DNA from 2 places in the Burkholderia territorii genome. Region 1 is predicted to be linked to the other one. Evidence: predicted binding sites of a transcription regulator. Region 1 holds the regulator's gene; the other holds the start of a gene.
The links. The regulator FliA, encoded in region 1, starts transcription of late flagellar genes. The targets are predictions, from matches to a motif close to CTAAAGTTTNNNNNNNNNNNGCCGNTA.
Positions count from the first base shown of each region.

Region 2: flgM (flagellar biosynthesis anti-sigma factor FlgM) is a predicted target of FliA. The motif match lies at 2,738-2,764, and genes of this name have one in related genera.

Region 1 is NZ_CP013366.1:228,320-235,495, forward strand. It holds gene flhB (flagellar biosynthesis protein FlhB) at 1-557, shown strand, start outside; gene flhA (flagellar biosynthesis protein FlhA) at 554-2,656, shown strand; gene flhF (flagellar biosynthesis protein FlhF) at 2,653-4,428, shown strand; gene WS51_RS11760 (MinD/ParA family ATP-binding protein) at 4,421-5,230, shown strand; gene WS51_RS11765 (RNA polymerase sigma factor FliA) at 5,253-5,987, shown strand; S-adenosyl-L-homocysteine riboswitch at 6,065-6,180, shown strand; gene ahcY (adenosylhomocysteinase) at 6,215-7,176, shown strand, end outside.
Region 2 is NZ_CP013366.1:3,249,145-3,256,320, reverse strand. It holds gene WS51_RS25495 (M24 family metallopeptidase) at 1-1,737, shown strand, start outside; gene WS51_RS25490 (flagella synthesis protein FlgN) at 1,852-2,292, opposite strand; gene flgM (flagellar biosynthesis anti-sigma factor FlgM) at 2,376-2,708, opposite strand; gene flgA (flagellar basal body P-ring formation chaperone FlgA) at 2,827-4,050, opposite strand; gene flgB (flagellar basal body rod protein FlgB) at 4,256-4,744, shown strand; gene flgC (flagellar basal body rod protein FlgC) at 4,781-5,206, shown strand; gene flgD (flagellar hook assembly protein FlgD) at 5,272-6,018, shown strand; gene flgE (flagellar hook protein FlgE) at 6,047-7,176, shown strand, end outside.

The sequences.
Region 1 (7,176 bases):
AGTACAACAAGAAGTTGCGCATGACGAAGGAAGAAGTGAAGCGCGAGCATCGCGAGAACGAAGGCGATCCGCACGTGAAGGGCCGCATCCGCCAGCAGCAGCGCGCGATCGCGCGGCGCCGGATGATGGCCGCCGTGCCGAAGGCCGACGTGGTCGTCACGAACCCGACGCACTTCGCCGTCGCGCTGCAGTACACGGATGGCGAGATGCGCGCGCCGAAGGTCGTCGCGAAGGGCGTGAACCTCGTCGCCGCGCGCATCCGCGAACTCGCGGCCGAGCACAGCGTGCCGCTGCTCGAAGCGCCGCCGCTCGCGCGTGCGCTGTATCACAACGTCGAACTCGAACGCGAGATTCCCGGCTCGCTGTATTCGGCCGTCGCCGAAGTGCTCGCGTGGGTCTATCAGCTGCGGCGGTTCCGTTCGGAAGGCGGTGCCTTCCCGGCCGCGCCGGTCGATCTCGACGTGCCGGCCGAACTCGACAAGGGGTCGTCGGTCGCGGCCGACGACGAGCGCGAGGAAGCCGAAGACACGCTCGGCAAGCAAGGAAACGCAGCATGAGCCCCCCGACCACCGGCCTGTTCGCCAAGCGCCAGAATCCGTTCGCCGGCACCAACCTGCGTGCGCTCGCGGGCCCGATCCTCATCTGCATGATCCTGGGGATGATGATCCTGCCGCTGCCGCCGCTGCTGCTGGATCTGCTGTTCACGTTCAACATCGCGCTGTCGGTGATGGTGCTGCTCGTCAGCATGTACACGATGAAGCCGCTCGACTTCGCGGCGTTCCCGAGCGTGCTGCTGTTCTCGACGCTCCTGCGCCTGTCGCTGAACGTCGCGTCGACGCGCGTCGTGCTGCTCGAAGGCCACACCGGCCCCGACGCGGCCGGCCAGGTGATCGAGGCGTTCGGCCACTTCCTCGTCGGCGGCAACTTCGCGGTCGGCATCGTCGTGTTCGTGATCCTGATGATCATCAACTTCATGGTGATCACGAAGGGCGCGGGGCGGATCGCGGAAGTGTCCGCGCGCTTCACGCTCGACGCGATGCCCGGCAAGCAGATGGCGATCGACGCCGACCTGAACGCCGGCCTCATCAACGAGGAACAGGCGCGCAAGCGGCGCCTCGCCGTATCGCAGGAAGCCGAGTTCTACGGGTCGATGGACGGCGCGTCGAAGTTCGTGCGCGGCGACGCGATCGCCGGCCTGATCATCATGGCGATCAACGTGATCGGCGGGCTGATCGTCGGGATGGTGCAGCACGACATGTCGTTCGCCGCGGCCGGCACCAACTACACGCTGCTGACGATCGGCGACGGTCTCGTCGCGCAGATCCCATCGCTCGTGATCTCGACGGCGGCCGGCGTGATCGTGTCGCGCGTCGCGACCGACGAGGACATCGGCACGCAGATCACCGGCCAGCTGTTCACGAACCCGCGCGTGCTGACGATCACCGGCGCGATCATCGTGCTGATGGGCCTGATCCCGGGCATGCCGCATTTCGCGTTCCTCGCGCTCGGCGGCGGCGCGATCTGGCTGGCCCGCACGCAGACGCGCCGCGCGGCGGCCCGCGCGGCGGCCGGCGACGTGACCGAGATCGCACCGCCCGCCGCGCTGCCGGGCGACGCGCACGAGGCGACCTGGGACGACGTGCAGCTGATCGATCCGCTCGGCCTCGAAGTCGGCTACCGGCTGATTCCGCTCGTCGACAAGAACAGCGACGGCGAACTGCTCAAGCGCATCAAGAGCATCCGCAAGAAATTCGCGCAGGAGATCGGTTTCCTGCCGCCGGTGATCCATATCCGCGACAACCTCGAGCTGCGGCCGAACGCGTACCGGATCGCGCTGAAGGGCGTCGAGATCGGCGCGGGCGAAGTGTTCCCGGGCCAGTGGCTCGCGATCAACCCGGGCCAGGTGACGGCCGCGCTGCCGGGCGCCGCGACGCAGGATCCGGCGTTCGGGCTGCCTGCCGTGTGGATCGACGTCGCGATGCGCGAGCAGGCGCAGGTGTACGGCTACACGGTCGTCGATGCGAGCACGGTCGTCGCGACGCATCTGAACCATCTGGTCGTCCAGCACGCGGCCGAGCTGCTCGGCCGCCAGGAAGTGCAGGCGCTGGTCGAGCGCACCGGCAAGGATGCGCCGTCGCTCGTCGAGGATCTCGTGCCGAAGACGATCTCGCTCACCACGCTGCAGAAAGTGCTGCAGAACCTGCTCGAGGAAGGCGTGCCGATCCGCGACATGCGCACGATCCTCGAGGCCGTGTCCGAACACGCGGGCCGCGGCGACGCGTACGAGATCACCGCCGCGGTGCGGCTGTCGCTCGGCCGCGCGATCACGCAGCAGTGGTATCCGGGCTCGGGCGAGATGCAGGTGATGGGCCTCGATTCGAATCTCGAGCGCGTGCTGTCGCAGGCGCTCGCCACCGGCGCGAACCCGGGCCTCGAGCCCGGCCTCGCGCACAACCTTCTGACCGGCACGCAACAGGCGATGCTGCGTCAACAGAATCTCGGGCTGCCGCCGGTGCTGCTGGTGCAGCACGCGCTGCGCGCGATGCTCGCGCGTTTCCTGCGCCGCAGCCTGCCGCAACTGAAAGTGCTGTCGTATGCCGAAGTGCCGGACACACGCACGATCAAAGTCGTTAACGTCATCGGGGGTTCCGCTTGAACATTCGCAAATTCACCGGCGCGACCAGCCGCGACGCGCTTCGTCTCGTGCGCGAGGCACTGGGTGCCGACGCCGTCGTGCTGTCGAATCGCACGCTCGATGACGGCAGCGTCGAAATCGTCGCACTCGCCGACTCGGATCTCGCTGCGGTCGCACCGCCGGCCGCCGCCCGCGCGCGCACCCTCGCGCCGCGCGCGCCGGAATCCGTGCCGGCAGCGGCCGTCCCGGGTATCGTGTCGCGCCCCGCTGCCGCGCCCGTGCGCCCGGCCGTCAACCCGTATGCGGCGGGCGAAGGCGGCCTGCCCGACGTGTTCTCGTCGGTGTTCGGCGCGAGTGCCGAAGCGACGGAGCCGGCAAGCCGGCAGGCCGCTTTCGACGCCGATGCGCACGCCGCGGACACGGCATCGCCGGCGCCGGCCGGGGCTGCCACTGCCGCCGACGCAGCGGCTGCCGCCGCACCGGCCGCGGCATCCGAACCCGCGCCGTGGCTCGTCGAGCACGCGAAGCGCCTGACCCAGCAGCGCGAAGCGCTGATCGCCCGCGCGCAGGCCGTACCGGCCGCGCCGCCGTCGCCGGCCCGCACGCCGCAGGACGCCGCACCGGCCACGCCGGCCGGCTGGGCGCGCGACATCGTGCGCGACGCCGAACGCCGGATGCCGTCCGCTGCCGCCGCCACGGTTCGCCACGGCGAAGCGGGCGCCGCGAAGCCGGCCGAACGCACGCGCCTGTCCGCGGAAGCGGCCGCCGCGGTGGCCGACGCGGTGAAGACGCGCATCGAGAGCATCGTCAACGACACCGTGATGCACGAGCTCGGCGCGATGCGCGGGATGATGGAGGAGCAGTTCGACAGCCTGATGTGGCACGACCGCCAGCGCCGCAGCCCGGTGCACGGCGCGCTGACCAGACACCTGTTCTCGGCCGGCTTCTCCGCGCAGCTGGTGCGCATGCTGGTCGACAACCTGCCGTCCGGCGACGGCGCGCAGACCTTCGAGCAGGCCGCCGAATGGGCGCAGTCGGTGCTCGCGGCGAACCTGCCGGTGCTCGAGAGCGAAGACGCGCTGATGGAGCGCGGCGGCGTGTTCGCGCTGATGGGCCCGACCGGTGTCGGCAAGACGACCACCACCGCGAAGCTCGCCGCGCGCTGCGTGATGCGCTTCGGCGCGAGCAAGGTCGCGCTCTTGACCACCGACAGCTACCGGATCGGCGGCCACGAGCAGCTGCGCATCTTCGGCAAGATCCTCGGCGTGCCCGTGCACGCGGTGAAGGACGCGGGCGATCTGGAGCTTGCGCTGTCCGAGCTGCGCAACAAGCACATCGTGCTGATCGACACGATCGGCATGAGCCAGCGCGACCGCGCGCTGTCCGACCAGATCGCGATGCTGCACGGCGCGAACGCGCCGGTGCAGCGCCTGTTGCTGCTCAACGCGACGAGCCACGGCGACACGCTCAACGAGGTCGTCCAGGCGTACCGCAGTGCGGCCGAATATCCGGACCTGGCCGGCTGCATCCTGACCAAGCTCGACGAGGCGACCCACCTCGGCGGCGTGCTCGACACGGTGATCCGCTACAAGCTGCCGGTCCACTACGTGTCGACCGGCCAGAAGGTGCCGGAAAACCTGTACGTCGCATCGACCCGCTTCCTGCTGAAAAGCGCGTTCTGTGTGCCGCGCGACGGCTCGCCCTTCGTGCCGCAAGACGAGGACATGCCGACGCTGCTTTCCGCACTGACCGCACGTTCCACCGCCGAGCTGCACGAGGTGCGATTTGGATAAACGGATCATCGACCAGGCCGAAGGGCTGCGGCGCCTGCTCGCCGGGCGCGCGTCGCGCATCGTCGCGGTGACGGGCGGGCCGGTCGGCGTCGGCTGCACGACGACCGTCGTCAACGTCGCGGCCGCGCTGACCGCGCTCGGCAAGGACGTGCTCGTCGTCGACGAGCGCGCCGACGTGCATTCGGCCGCGGCGACGCTCGCGGGCGCGTGGCTGCGCGACGGCGAACGCACGCGCGTCGCCGCGGGCTTCGGCCTGTGCGCGGCTCCGCGCGACGGCTACAGCGATTCGCAACTGAGCGACTTCATCGACGGCCAGGCCGACATCGTGCTGGTCGACGCGCAGCTCGGTGCCGACGGCACGTTCTCCGCGCTCGCGCGCGAGGCGCACGACGTGCTGATCGTCACGCGGGTCGCCGCGCAGGCGATCACCGAAGCTTACGCGTGCATGAAGCGCCTGCATTTCGCGCACGCGGTCGCGCAGTTCCGCGTGCTGACCAATCACGTCGGGAGCCACGCCGACGCCAGGACCGCATTCGACAACCTCGCGGGCGTTGCGAGCCGCTACCTGACGGTGTCGATCGCCGATGCCGGCTGCGTGAGCGCCGATCCGCTCGTCGAGCATGCGCGCGACCTGATGCATACCGCGGTCGACGCGTTCCCGTCGTCGGCCGCCGCACGCGATTACCGGCAGATTGCCGCCGACCTGCTGTACTGGCCGATGCGCCCGCGCCCGGGCGCCGGCCGCGCCGTGCATGCGGGCGGCAAGCCGTCGTACGAGGCGGGTGCGGCACACGCCGCGTGAGCGCCACCGGAAGGAGAGAGCCATGATGTACAACGCTCAAGGAAAGATGACCCAGGCCGACGTGCTCGCGCAATACGCGCCGCTCGTGCGGCGCCTGGGGCTGCAGCTCGTCGCGAAGATGCCGGCGAGCGTCGATCTCGACGACCTGATCCAGGCCGGCATGATCGGCCTGATGGACGCGGCCGGCCGCTACAAGGAAGACCAGGGCGCGCAGTTCGAGACGTACGCGACGCAGCGCATCCGCGGCGCGATGCTCGACGAGCTGCGCAGCAACGACTGGCTGCCGCGCAGCCTGCGCAAGACGTCGCGCGAGGTCGAGTACGCGGTGCATCAGGTCGAGCAGCAGCTCGGCCGCTCCGCGAGCGAGACCGAGATCGCGCAGCACCTGAAGATGCCGCTCGACGAATACCAGGGGATGCTGCAGGACCTGCACGGCAGCCAGCTCATCTATTACGAGGATTTCGATCGCGCGGCCGACGACGAGCCGTTCCTCGACCGCTATCGCGTCGATCACGCCGATCCGTTGTCGTCGCTGCTCGACGAACACCTGCGCGAGGCGCTCGTCGAAGCGATCGAGCGGCTGCCCGAGCGCGAAAAGCTGCTGATGTCGCTGTACTACGAGCGCGGGCTGAACCTGCGCGAGATCGGCGCGGTGCTCGAGGTGAGCGAGTCGCGCGTGTGCCAGCTGCACAGCCAGGCCGTCGCGCGGCTGCGCGCGCGACTGCGCGAACAGGCGTGGGTCGGCGCGGAGAACTGACCCTTTCATGACGCCCGCGCGCGCCGATGCCGCGCGCGGCGCGCATTTCCCGCGCCGATTTGCTACAATCGCTCCCGCTTCCCGAGGAGCGTTGCGACGGACCATCCTGCGTCCGCCAGGCTCGGAAAGCTTCACCAAGCAGCCGCGCGGCACCATGCGCGCCGGCCCGCTTCCTGAACGGCGCTCACGTCACCAATTTCTAGAACTTTTTTAGAAAGGAGGGCGTGATGAACGCCATTATCGATTCCAAGGTTTCCCAGGATTACGTCGTCGCCGACATGGCGCTTGCCGGCTGGGGCCGCAAGGAACTGAACATCGCCGAGACCGAAATGCCGGGCCTCGTGCAGATCCGCGACGAATACAAGGCGCAGCAGCCGCTGAAGGGCGCGCGCATCGCCGGTTCGCTCCACATGACGATCCAGACCGGCGTGCTGATCGAGACGCTGAAGGCGCTCGGCGCGGACGTTCGCTGGGCATCGTGCAACATCTTCTCGACGCAGGACCACGCCGCCGCCGCGATCGTCGAAGCCGGCACGCCGGTGTTCGCGTTCAAGGGCGAGTCGCTCGACGAATACTGGGAGTTCTCGCACCGCATCTTCGAATGGCCGAACGGCGAATTCGCGAACATGATCCTGGACGACGGCGGCGACGCAACACTGCTGCTGATCCTCGGCGCGAAGGCCGAGAAGGACCGTTCGGTGATCGCGAAGCCGACCAACGAGGAAGAAGTCGCGCTCTTCAAGTCGATCGCGAAGCACCTCGACGCCGACCCGACCTGGTACTCGACGCGCCTCGCGCACATCAAGGGCGTGACCGAGGAAACCACGACCGGCGTGCACCGCCTGTACCAGATGGAAAAGGACGGCCGCCTGCCGTTCCCGGCGTTCAACGTCAACGACTCGGTCACGAAGTCGAAGTTCGACAACCTGTACGGCTGCCGCGAGTCGCTCGTCGACGGCATCAAGCGCGCGACCGACGTGATGATCGCGGGCAAGGTCGCGGTCGTCGCGGGCTACGGCGACGTGGGCAAGGGCTGCGCGCAATCGCTGCGCGGCCTCGGCGCGACCGTGTGGGTCACGGAAATCGATCCGATCTGCGCGCTGCAGGCGGCGATGGAAGGCTACCGCGTCGTGACGATGGAATACGCGGCCGACAAGGCCGACATCTTCGTGACGGCGACCGGCAACTA
Region 2 (7,176 bases), 400 kb from region 1:
GTGGTCACGTCGCAGGACGAGTACATCACCGAATACCTGCCGCGCCGCAACAACCCGCGCTATGCGCTGTCGGGCTTCGACGGCTCGGCCGGCTGCGGGATCTTCCTGAGCGCGGCAACCGCGCAGGCGCTCGGCGTGCCGCCGTTCGTGCTGTTCGTCGACGGCCGCTACCACCTGCAGGCCGAACAGCAATGCGACCCGGCGCGCGTGCGCATCGAGAAGCTCGGGATGAACGTGACGATCTGGCAGGCGCTGGCCGACTGGCTGCTCGCGCATGCGAGCCGGCTCGCGCGGGTGGGCTACGACGCGCTGCGAATCAGCGTCGCGCAGCGCGACCGGCTGGTCGAGCGCACGCAGGCGGCGTCGCTCGACTGGACGAGCTTCGTCGAGCGCGAGATCGACCGCGCGATCGCGCTGCCGGGCTGGGAGGTCGAGCGGCCGATCTTCGAGCTGCCGGATGCGATGACCGGCGCGAGCATCGCGCACAACGTCGATGCGCTGAACCGGCGACTCGCCGGGCACACCGGCGCGGCGCCGGGCAAGACCGCGTTCTTCACGTGCGCGTCCGACGATCTCGCGTATCTGCTGAACAGCCGCGGCTATCACATCCCGAATGCGTCGTCGCACCTGGGCTTTCTGTTCGCGCTCGGCGAGCAGGTCGTGCTGTTCCTGCCGGAAGGTTGCGACCGGTGCCCGGTCGAAGTGACGTCGTATCCGGCGCTGCAGGTGATCCGGCGCGATGTCGCCGAACTCGAGCGCTTCCTCGCGCGGTTCGCGGTCGACCACGTGTGCTACGGCTTCGAATCGGTCAACTGCGCGCTCGTCGAGTCGGTGCGTCGCGTGTGGCCGCACGCGCGCCACGCCGATTTCAACCCGGTGGAGGCGCTGCGGGCCGCCAAGACGCCGGCGGTCCTCGAGCGGTTCCGCGACGCATTCGCGCGCAGTTCGGCGGCGATCGCCGAAACGATGCGCTGGGCGAAAGCCGGCGAGCCGGGGCAGCGCCATACCGAGTACGACCTGGCCCGCACGATCAACGACGCATACGGCGCCCGCTCGGCGGTCGCGCTGACGTTCCCGTCGATCGCGGCGAACGGCGCGAACAGCGCGTTCGCGCACTACACGGCGGCGAGCGCCGACGTCGAGCTGACCGAAGGCGAACTCGTGCTGCTCGACAGCGGTGCGTACTACGACGCCGGTTTCGCGACGGACTGCACGCGCGTCGTGCTGCGCCGCACGCAGCCGGATACGGTCGCCAGGCCGTGGCAGCGCGAGATCTACACGGTCGCGCTGAAGGCGTGCATCAAGGGGCTCGTCACGCGCTTTCCGAAGACGGCGACGGGCGGCGACGTCGATGCGACGGTGCGCCAGGTGTGCCGCGATCACGGCTACGATTTCGGCCACGGCACCGGGCACGGTGTCGGCATCCACGTGCACGAAGGCGGCGTGCGGTTCGCGCCGGGCGCGAAGTACGGGTTGGTGCCGAACGCGGTGATTTCGGTCGAGCCGGGCATCTACGTGCCGGGCAAGGGCGGCGTGCGGATCGAGAACATCGTGATCGTGCGCGCGGACGACGACGCGTCCGACACCGTGGCGTTCGAGAACCTCGTCACGGTCGGCTACGACTGGGACCTGATCGATCTCGGGATGCTGGACGACGACGAGCGCGCGTACCTGCGCGACTACGAACGGCTTTGCGTGGAACGCGGCACGCAGGTCACCGCGTGTCCGCTGCTTTGAAACGGGGAAGGTGCGCGCGGCCTTGGCAGGGCCGCGCGATGCGCAGCCGGCGCGTCGCTGCGCCGGCGTGACGGGGGCGTCAGTGGAATCGGTGCAGCCGGAGCGGTCGGGGTCTCAGCGCATCAGCGCCGACACGCGCCCGTCGGGGCCGTAGACACCGGCCGGCGCGGGCGCCGAGCGCAGCACCGCGAGCGCGCGCTCGTTGTAGTCCATCCGGATCCGGATCAGCATCCCGTTGGTCGCATTGGCCTGCCGCGCGCGTTCGGCGGCCTGCAGCAGCAACTGCCAGCGGCCGGCGAGGCGGGCATCGCGCTCGGCGGCCTGGTCCATCCCTTTCTTGCCGGCCGGAAAGCCGAGCGCGGACAGCTGCGTGTCGCGCGTGCGCTCGAGCTGCGCGAGCCGGTCGATCAGCTCGGTTTTCCTTTCGACGATGCCGGGCAGCATCTCGAGCGGCTCCGGTGTCGTCAGCGCCTTTTCCTCGTAGGCGAGCAGGGACGCGAACGCTTCGACCGTCGCGTGTTCGTCGTTGACCGTGGCCAGCAGCTCTTCTCTCATCGCGTCATGCTCGTCGCGCCGGCACGCGTGCGCATGCCGGCAAACCAGGGGACCGGTCAGGGCGTGACGGGCCCCGGGCCGGCTCAGTTGCCCTGCGAGCGCTGCTGTTGCAGCAGGTCGCGGGCGGTATTCAGTACGCCGTCGGCGATCTTGTTCACGTCGATCGTCAACGTGCCGTTGTTCAGTGCGTCCTTGATCGACTGGACGAGGGCCGTGTCGATGTCGGCGCTGCCGGAGGCCGACAGCGAACGCAGCTGGCCGGACAGACCCGACAGGTTCACGGTCGTGTCGCCGCCGGTCGATCCTGCGTCGGCCGCCTGCGCGGACGACGACGAAGCCGCGCCGGATTGCGCGCGGGTCGCGCCGTTGCCGGTCGACGCGAGTGGGCTCGGGTTCGGAGTGGAATCGATCTTCACGATGGGTTTCCTGTACGGTATGACCCAGATAACGGCCGGGTCGGCCCGAACTTTAGCATCGTGAGCCCGACATTCTCCGAATAAACAATTCTTTACACTCTTTCGCCGCGATCCGCCCCTAAAGCGGAATTTCCACGGTTCCGGCGTCCTTGACGATCGCCGTGACGATCTGGCCCGCCGCCATCCTGACCCGCACCGACTGGCCCGGCGCCGCATTCGCGAGCGCGCTGCCCTCGGCCGAGATCGTGAAGCCGGGCCCGGCCGCGACGACGCGGACCGTCTGGCCGGCCGACACCGACGCGGCGCTCTTGAGCATGTCCTGGCGCAGCGGCAGCCCGGCCGAGATCCGGGCCAGCGCGGTCGCGCCGACCGCCTGCGCGGGATCGGTGATCACCGCCAGCGGCAGCACCGTCAGGTCGCCGTCGCGCGCGACCAGGTCGGCTGCGGTGAGCGGCTCGCCGGGTGCGATCTGCCGCGCAGCGACGTAATAAGTGGCCTGCACGGCGACCTTCGCCTGCAGATAGACCGTCCACGGCCGCGCGCCGGCGCAGCGCACGCCGACCGTCGTGCGACCCCACAGGCGCGCGCCGGTCGGCAGGAACGGCTCGAGCGTCGTGCACGCGGCGAGTCCGCGCGGAAATGCGGCGGCAACCGTCGCGGTGGTCTTGCCGGGCAGGCCCGCGACCTGCTGCTGCAGGAATGCGAGGGCCGTGCGCCGGATCGTGTCGGGATCCTGCTGGCCGGGCGGGGGCGCCGGCTGGGGTGCGGTGGTGGCCGGGGCCGGCGCGGCGGCAACGGCGGGCGCGGCCGAAGCGGCGCGGGCCGCCGCCATGCGCGCGGCGATGGCCGGGCGCGACGGATTCGATGCGGCATCGGCCGTGCCCGCGACGACGGTCGCGACGGCACCCGGCTCGGCAGCGCGCCGCGCGCCATCGCCCGCGTTCGCGCGCGCGGCGGCGTAGACGGGGCGCGGTGCCGGTGCCGGCACGGCGGCTGGCGGCGCAACGCTCGTCACGACCATCGAGCCGGCCGAGGCCGCGCCATTGATGCCGGCGCCGCCGCTTGCGTCCCGGGCGCCGCCTGTCGTCGGCATTCCCGTACCCGAAGCCCAGGCCGAAGCCGAAGCCGAAGCAGCCGTGCCCGCATTCGCGCCGAACTGCCCGCCGCTCGCCGCGTTCGCATGCGCGAGCGCGGTCTCGGCCGTCTCGCCGCGTCCGGGAATCACGATCATCCCGTCGTCCGCGTACGCGAGCGGCACCGCGAGCCACAGCGCCGCGGCGAGCGCGCATGCACGCGCGATGCGCGTGCCGCGTCCGTCGTTTCCGCGAAATGCGCGTGTCATCGCCGTGTCCTCGAAGCCGTTGATCCGATTCGCATTCTAGGGACGCGGGCCGTCGCGCAAACGATGAATAGAGGGGGCCTTTGCCGCGTTATTCGTCCGATTGCCGGTTGCGGGCGGCGCCTACCATCGCTGTCATGGAAAAAAGCCCCTTGGGCCGCCATCCGGCGCAACGGGCGTGCAGCGCTTCATACGGAGAGACGCACACATGCTGGACAAACTCGATGCCGAATTCGCGTTCGGCCGACAGGCGCTCGACGTGCGCGCCTATCGGCAGGAACTGCTGTCGTCGAACATCGCGAACGCCGACACGCCCGGCTACCAGGCCCGCGACGTCGATTTCGCGTCGACCCTCGCGCGCTCGCTGAAGCAGACGGGCGGCGGCCTCGCGCCGAGCAACGCCGCACCGCTGCCCATGGCGCAGCCGGCCGGCGTGACGAGCGGGATGACGATGGTGTCGACGGCGCCCGGCCACATGGCCGGCACCGCGAAGCTGATTCCGACGGGCGGCCCGGCGGACGACTACGGTCGCGCGCAGTACCGGATGCCGCTGCAGCCGTCGCTCGACGGCAACACGGTCGATCTCGACGTCGAGCGCGTGCAGTTCGCGAACAACGCGCTGCACTACGAAACCGGGATGACCGTGATGACCCAGCAGATCAAGGCGATGATCGCCGCGATCTCGACGAACTCGTAAGCGCGCGCCGCTTCCGAACCCGAACAAGGAGCCTCCATGCCCTCGTTGATGAACATCTTCGGCGTCGCCGGTTCAGCGCTGTCCGCGCAATCGCAGCGCCTGAACGTCACCGCGTCGAACCTCGCGAACGCGGACAGCGCGACCGGCCCCGACGGCAAGCCGTACAAGGCCAAGCAGGTCGTGTTCGCGACCGACCCGATCGGCGGCGCGCGCACCGCGTCCGGCCAGGGCGTGGGCGGCGTGCGCGTGACGAAGGTGGTCGACGATCCGTCGCCGATGAAGTCGACCTACGACCCCGCGAACCCGGCCGCCGACGCGAACGGCTACGTGCAGATGCCGAACGTCGATCCGGTGCAGGAGATGGTGAACATGATCTCGGCGTCGCGCTCGTACCAGGCCAACGTCGAGACGCTGAACACCGCGAAGACGCTGATGCTCAAGACGCTGACGATCGGCACGTAAGCCGCGCGCCGATCGCACTTCCACACCGAGACAGACCCGACAGTTCCGACACAAGGCCACCCAGGATGACTTCCTCCAGCACGACGATCGGCAGCAACGGCACCAACGTGTCGACCCTGCCGACCGACACGATGAACACCAACAACGTGTCGAGCACCGGCACGTCGGCGAGCGACCTGCAGGCGACGTTCCTGAAGCTGCTCGTCACGCAGCTGCAGAACCAGGATCCGACGAGCCCGGTCGACAGCTCGCAGATGACGTCGCAGCTCGCGCAGATCAACACGGTGAGCGGCATCGCGCAGCTGAACACGTCGCTCACGTCACTGTCGACGCAGCTCGCGGCCGGCCAGCAGACGCAGGCCGCGCTGCTGATCGGCACCAACGTGCTCGCGCCGGGCAACAGCGTCGGCGTGAAGAGCGGCGCGGCGTCGCCGTTCGGCGTGTCGCTCGCGAACGACGTGTCGAACCTGACGATCACCGTGAAGGACAAGTCGGGTGCGGTCGTCAACACGATCAACGCGGGCAAGCAGTCGGCCGGCACGGTGCCGTTCAACTGGACGCCGACGGATGCGGCCGGCAACACGCTGCCGGACGGCACCTACACCGTGAGCGCGCAGTACACGGGCAGCGACGGCAAGACGTATACGCCGACCGTGCTCGCGGCCGCGACGGTGCAGAGCGTGATCAAGCAGGCCGACGGCACGGCGGGGCTCGTGCTGTCGAACGGCACGACGGTGGGCTTGACCCAGGTCGCGTCGATCTTCCCGAACACCGCGTCGTCGTCGTCCGGCGGCACGACCACCACCAACTGATCCAGCTTTCTCGAAAACGGAGACCGAAATGGGTTATCAACAGGGTCTGAGCGGCCTCGCCGGCGCATCGAACGCGCTCGACGTGATCGGCAACAACATCGCGAACGCGAACACGGTCGGCTTCAAGTCGAGCACCGCGCAGTTCTCCGACATGTACGCGAACTCGGTCGCGACGTCGGTCAACACGCAGATCGGGATCGGCACGTCGCTCGCATCGGTGCAGCAGCAGTTCGGCCAGGGCACGATCAACACGACGAACTCGTCGCTCGACGTCGCGATCAACGGCAACGGCTTCTTCCAGATGTCGAACAACGGCGTGACGACGTACTCGCGCGACGGCACGTTCCAGCGCGACAAGAACGGCTTCATCGTCGACTCGCAAGGCCGCAACCTGATGGGTTACGCGGCGAGCTCGGGCGGCGTGATCAACACCGCGCAGACCGTGCCGCTGCAGGCGCCGACCACCAATATCGCGCCGACCGCGACGACCAAGATCACCGGCCAGTTCAACCTGAACTCGCAGGACACGGTGCCGACCAAGACGCCGTTCAGCGCGACCGACACCACGACGTACAACTACTCGACGTCGATCCAGGTGTATGACTCGCTCGGCGGCTCGCAGGCGGTCAACATGTACTTCGTGAAGTCGGCGGCCGGCACGTGGGAAGCCTACGCGGGCGTGCAGGGCGGCGCCACGACGGATCTCGGCACGGTCACGTTCAACTCGTCCGGCGCGATCCAGAGCACGACGACGGGCACGCCGGCCACGCCGACCGCATCGCTCGGCCAGTTCCAGTTCACCGTGCCGAACACCGACGGTTCGGCGACGCCGCAGCAGCTCACGCTCGACCTGACCGGCACCACGCAGTACGGCGGCAAGGACGGCGTGAACAACCTCGCGCAGGACGGCTATGCGAGCGGCACGCTGACGACCTTCTCGATCGGCGCCGACGGCAAGCTGACCGGCAACTACTCGAACGGCCAGACGGCGGTGCTCGGCCAGATCGTGCTCGCGAACTTCAACAACCCGAACGGGCTCGTCAATCTCGGCGGCAACCAGTACGCCGAATCGTCCGCGTCGGGCGTGCCGCAGATTTCGGCGCCGGGCAGCACGAACCATGGTTCGCTGCAGGGCAGCGCGCTCGAGAACTCGAACGT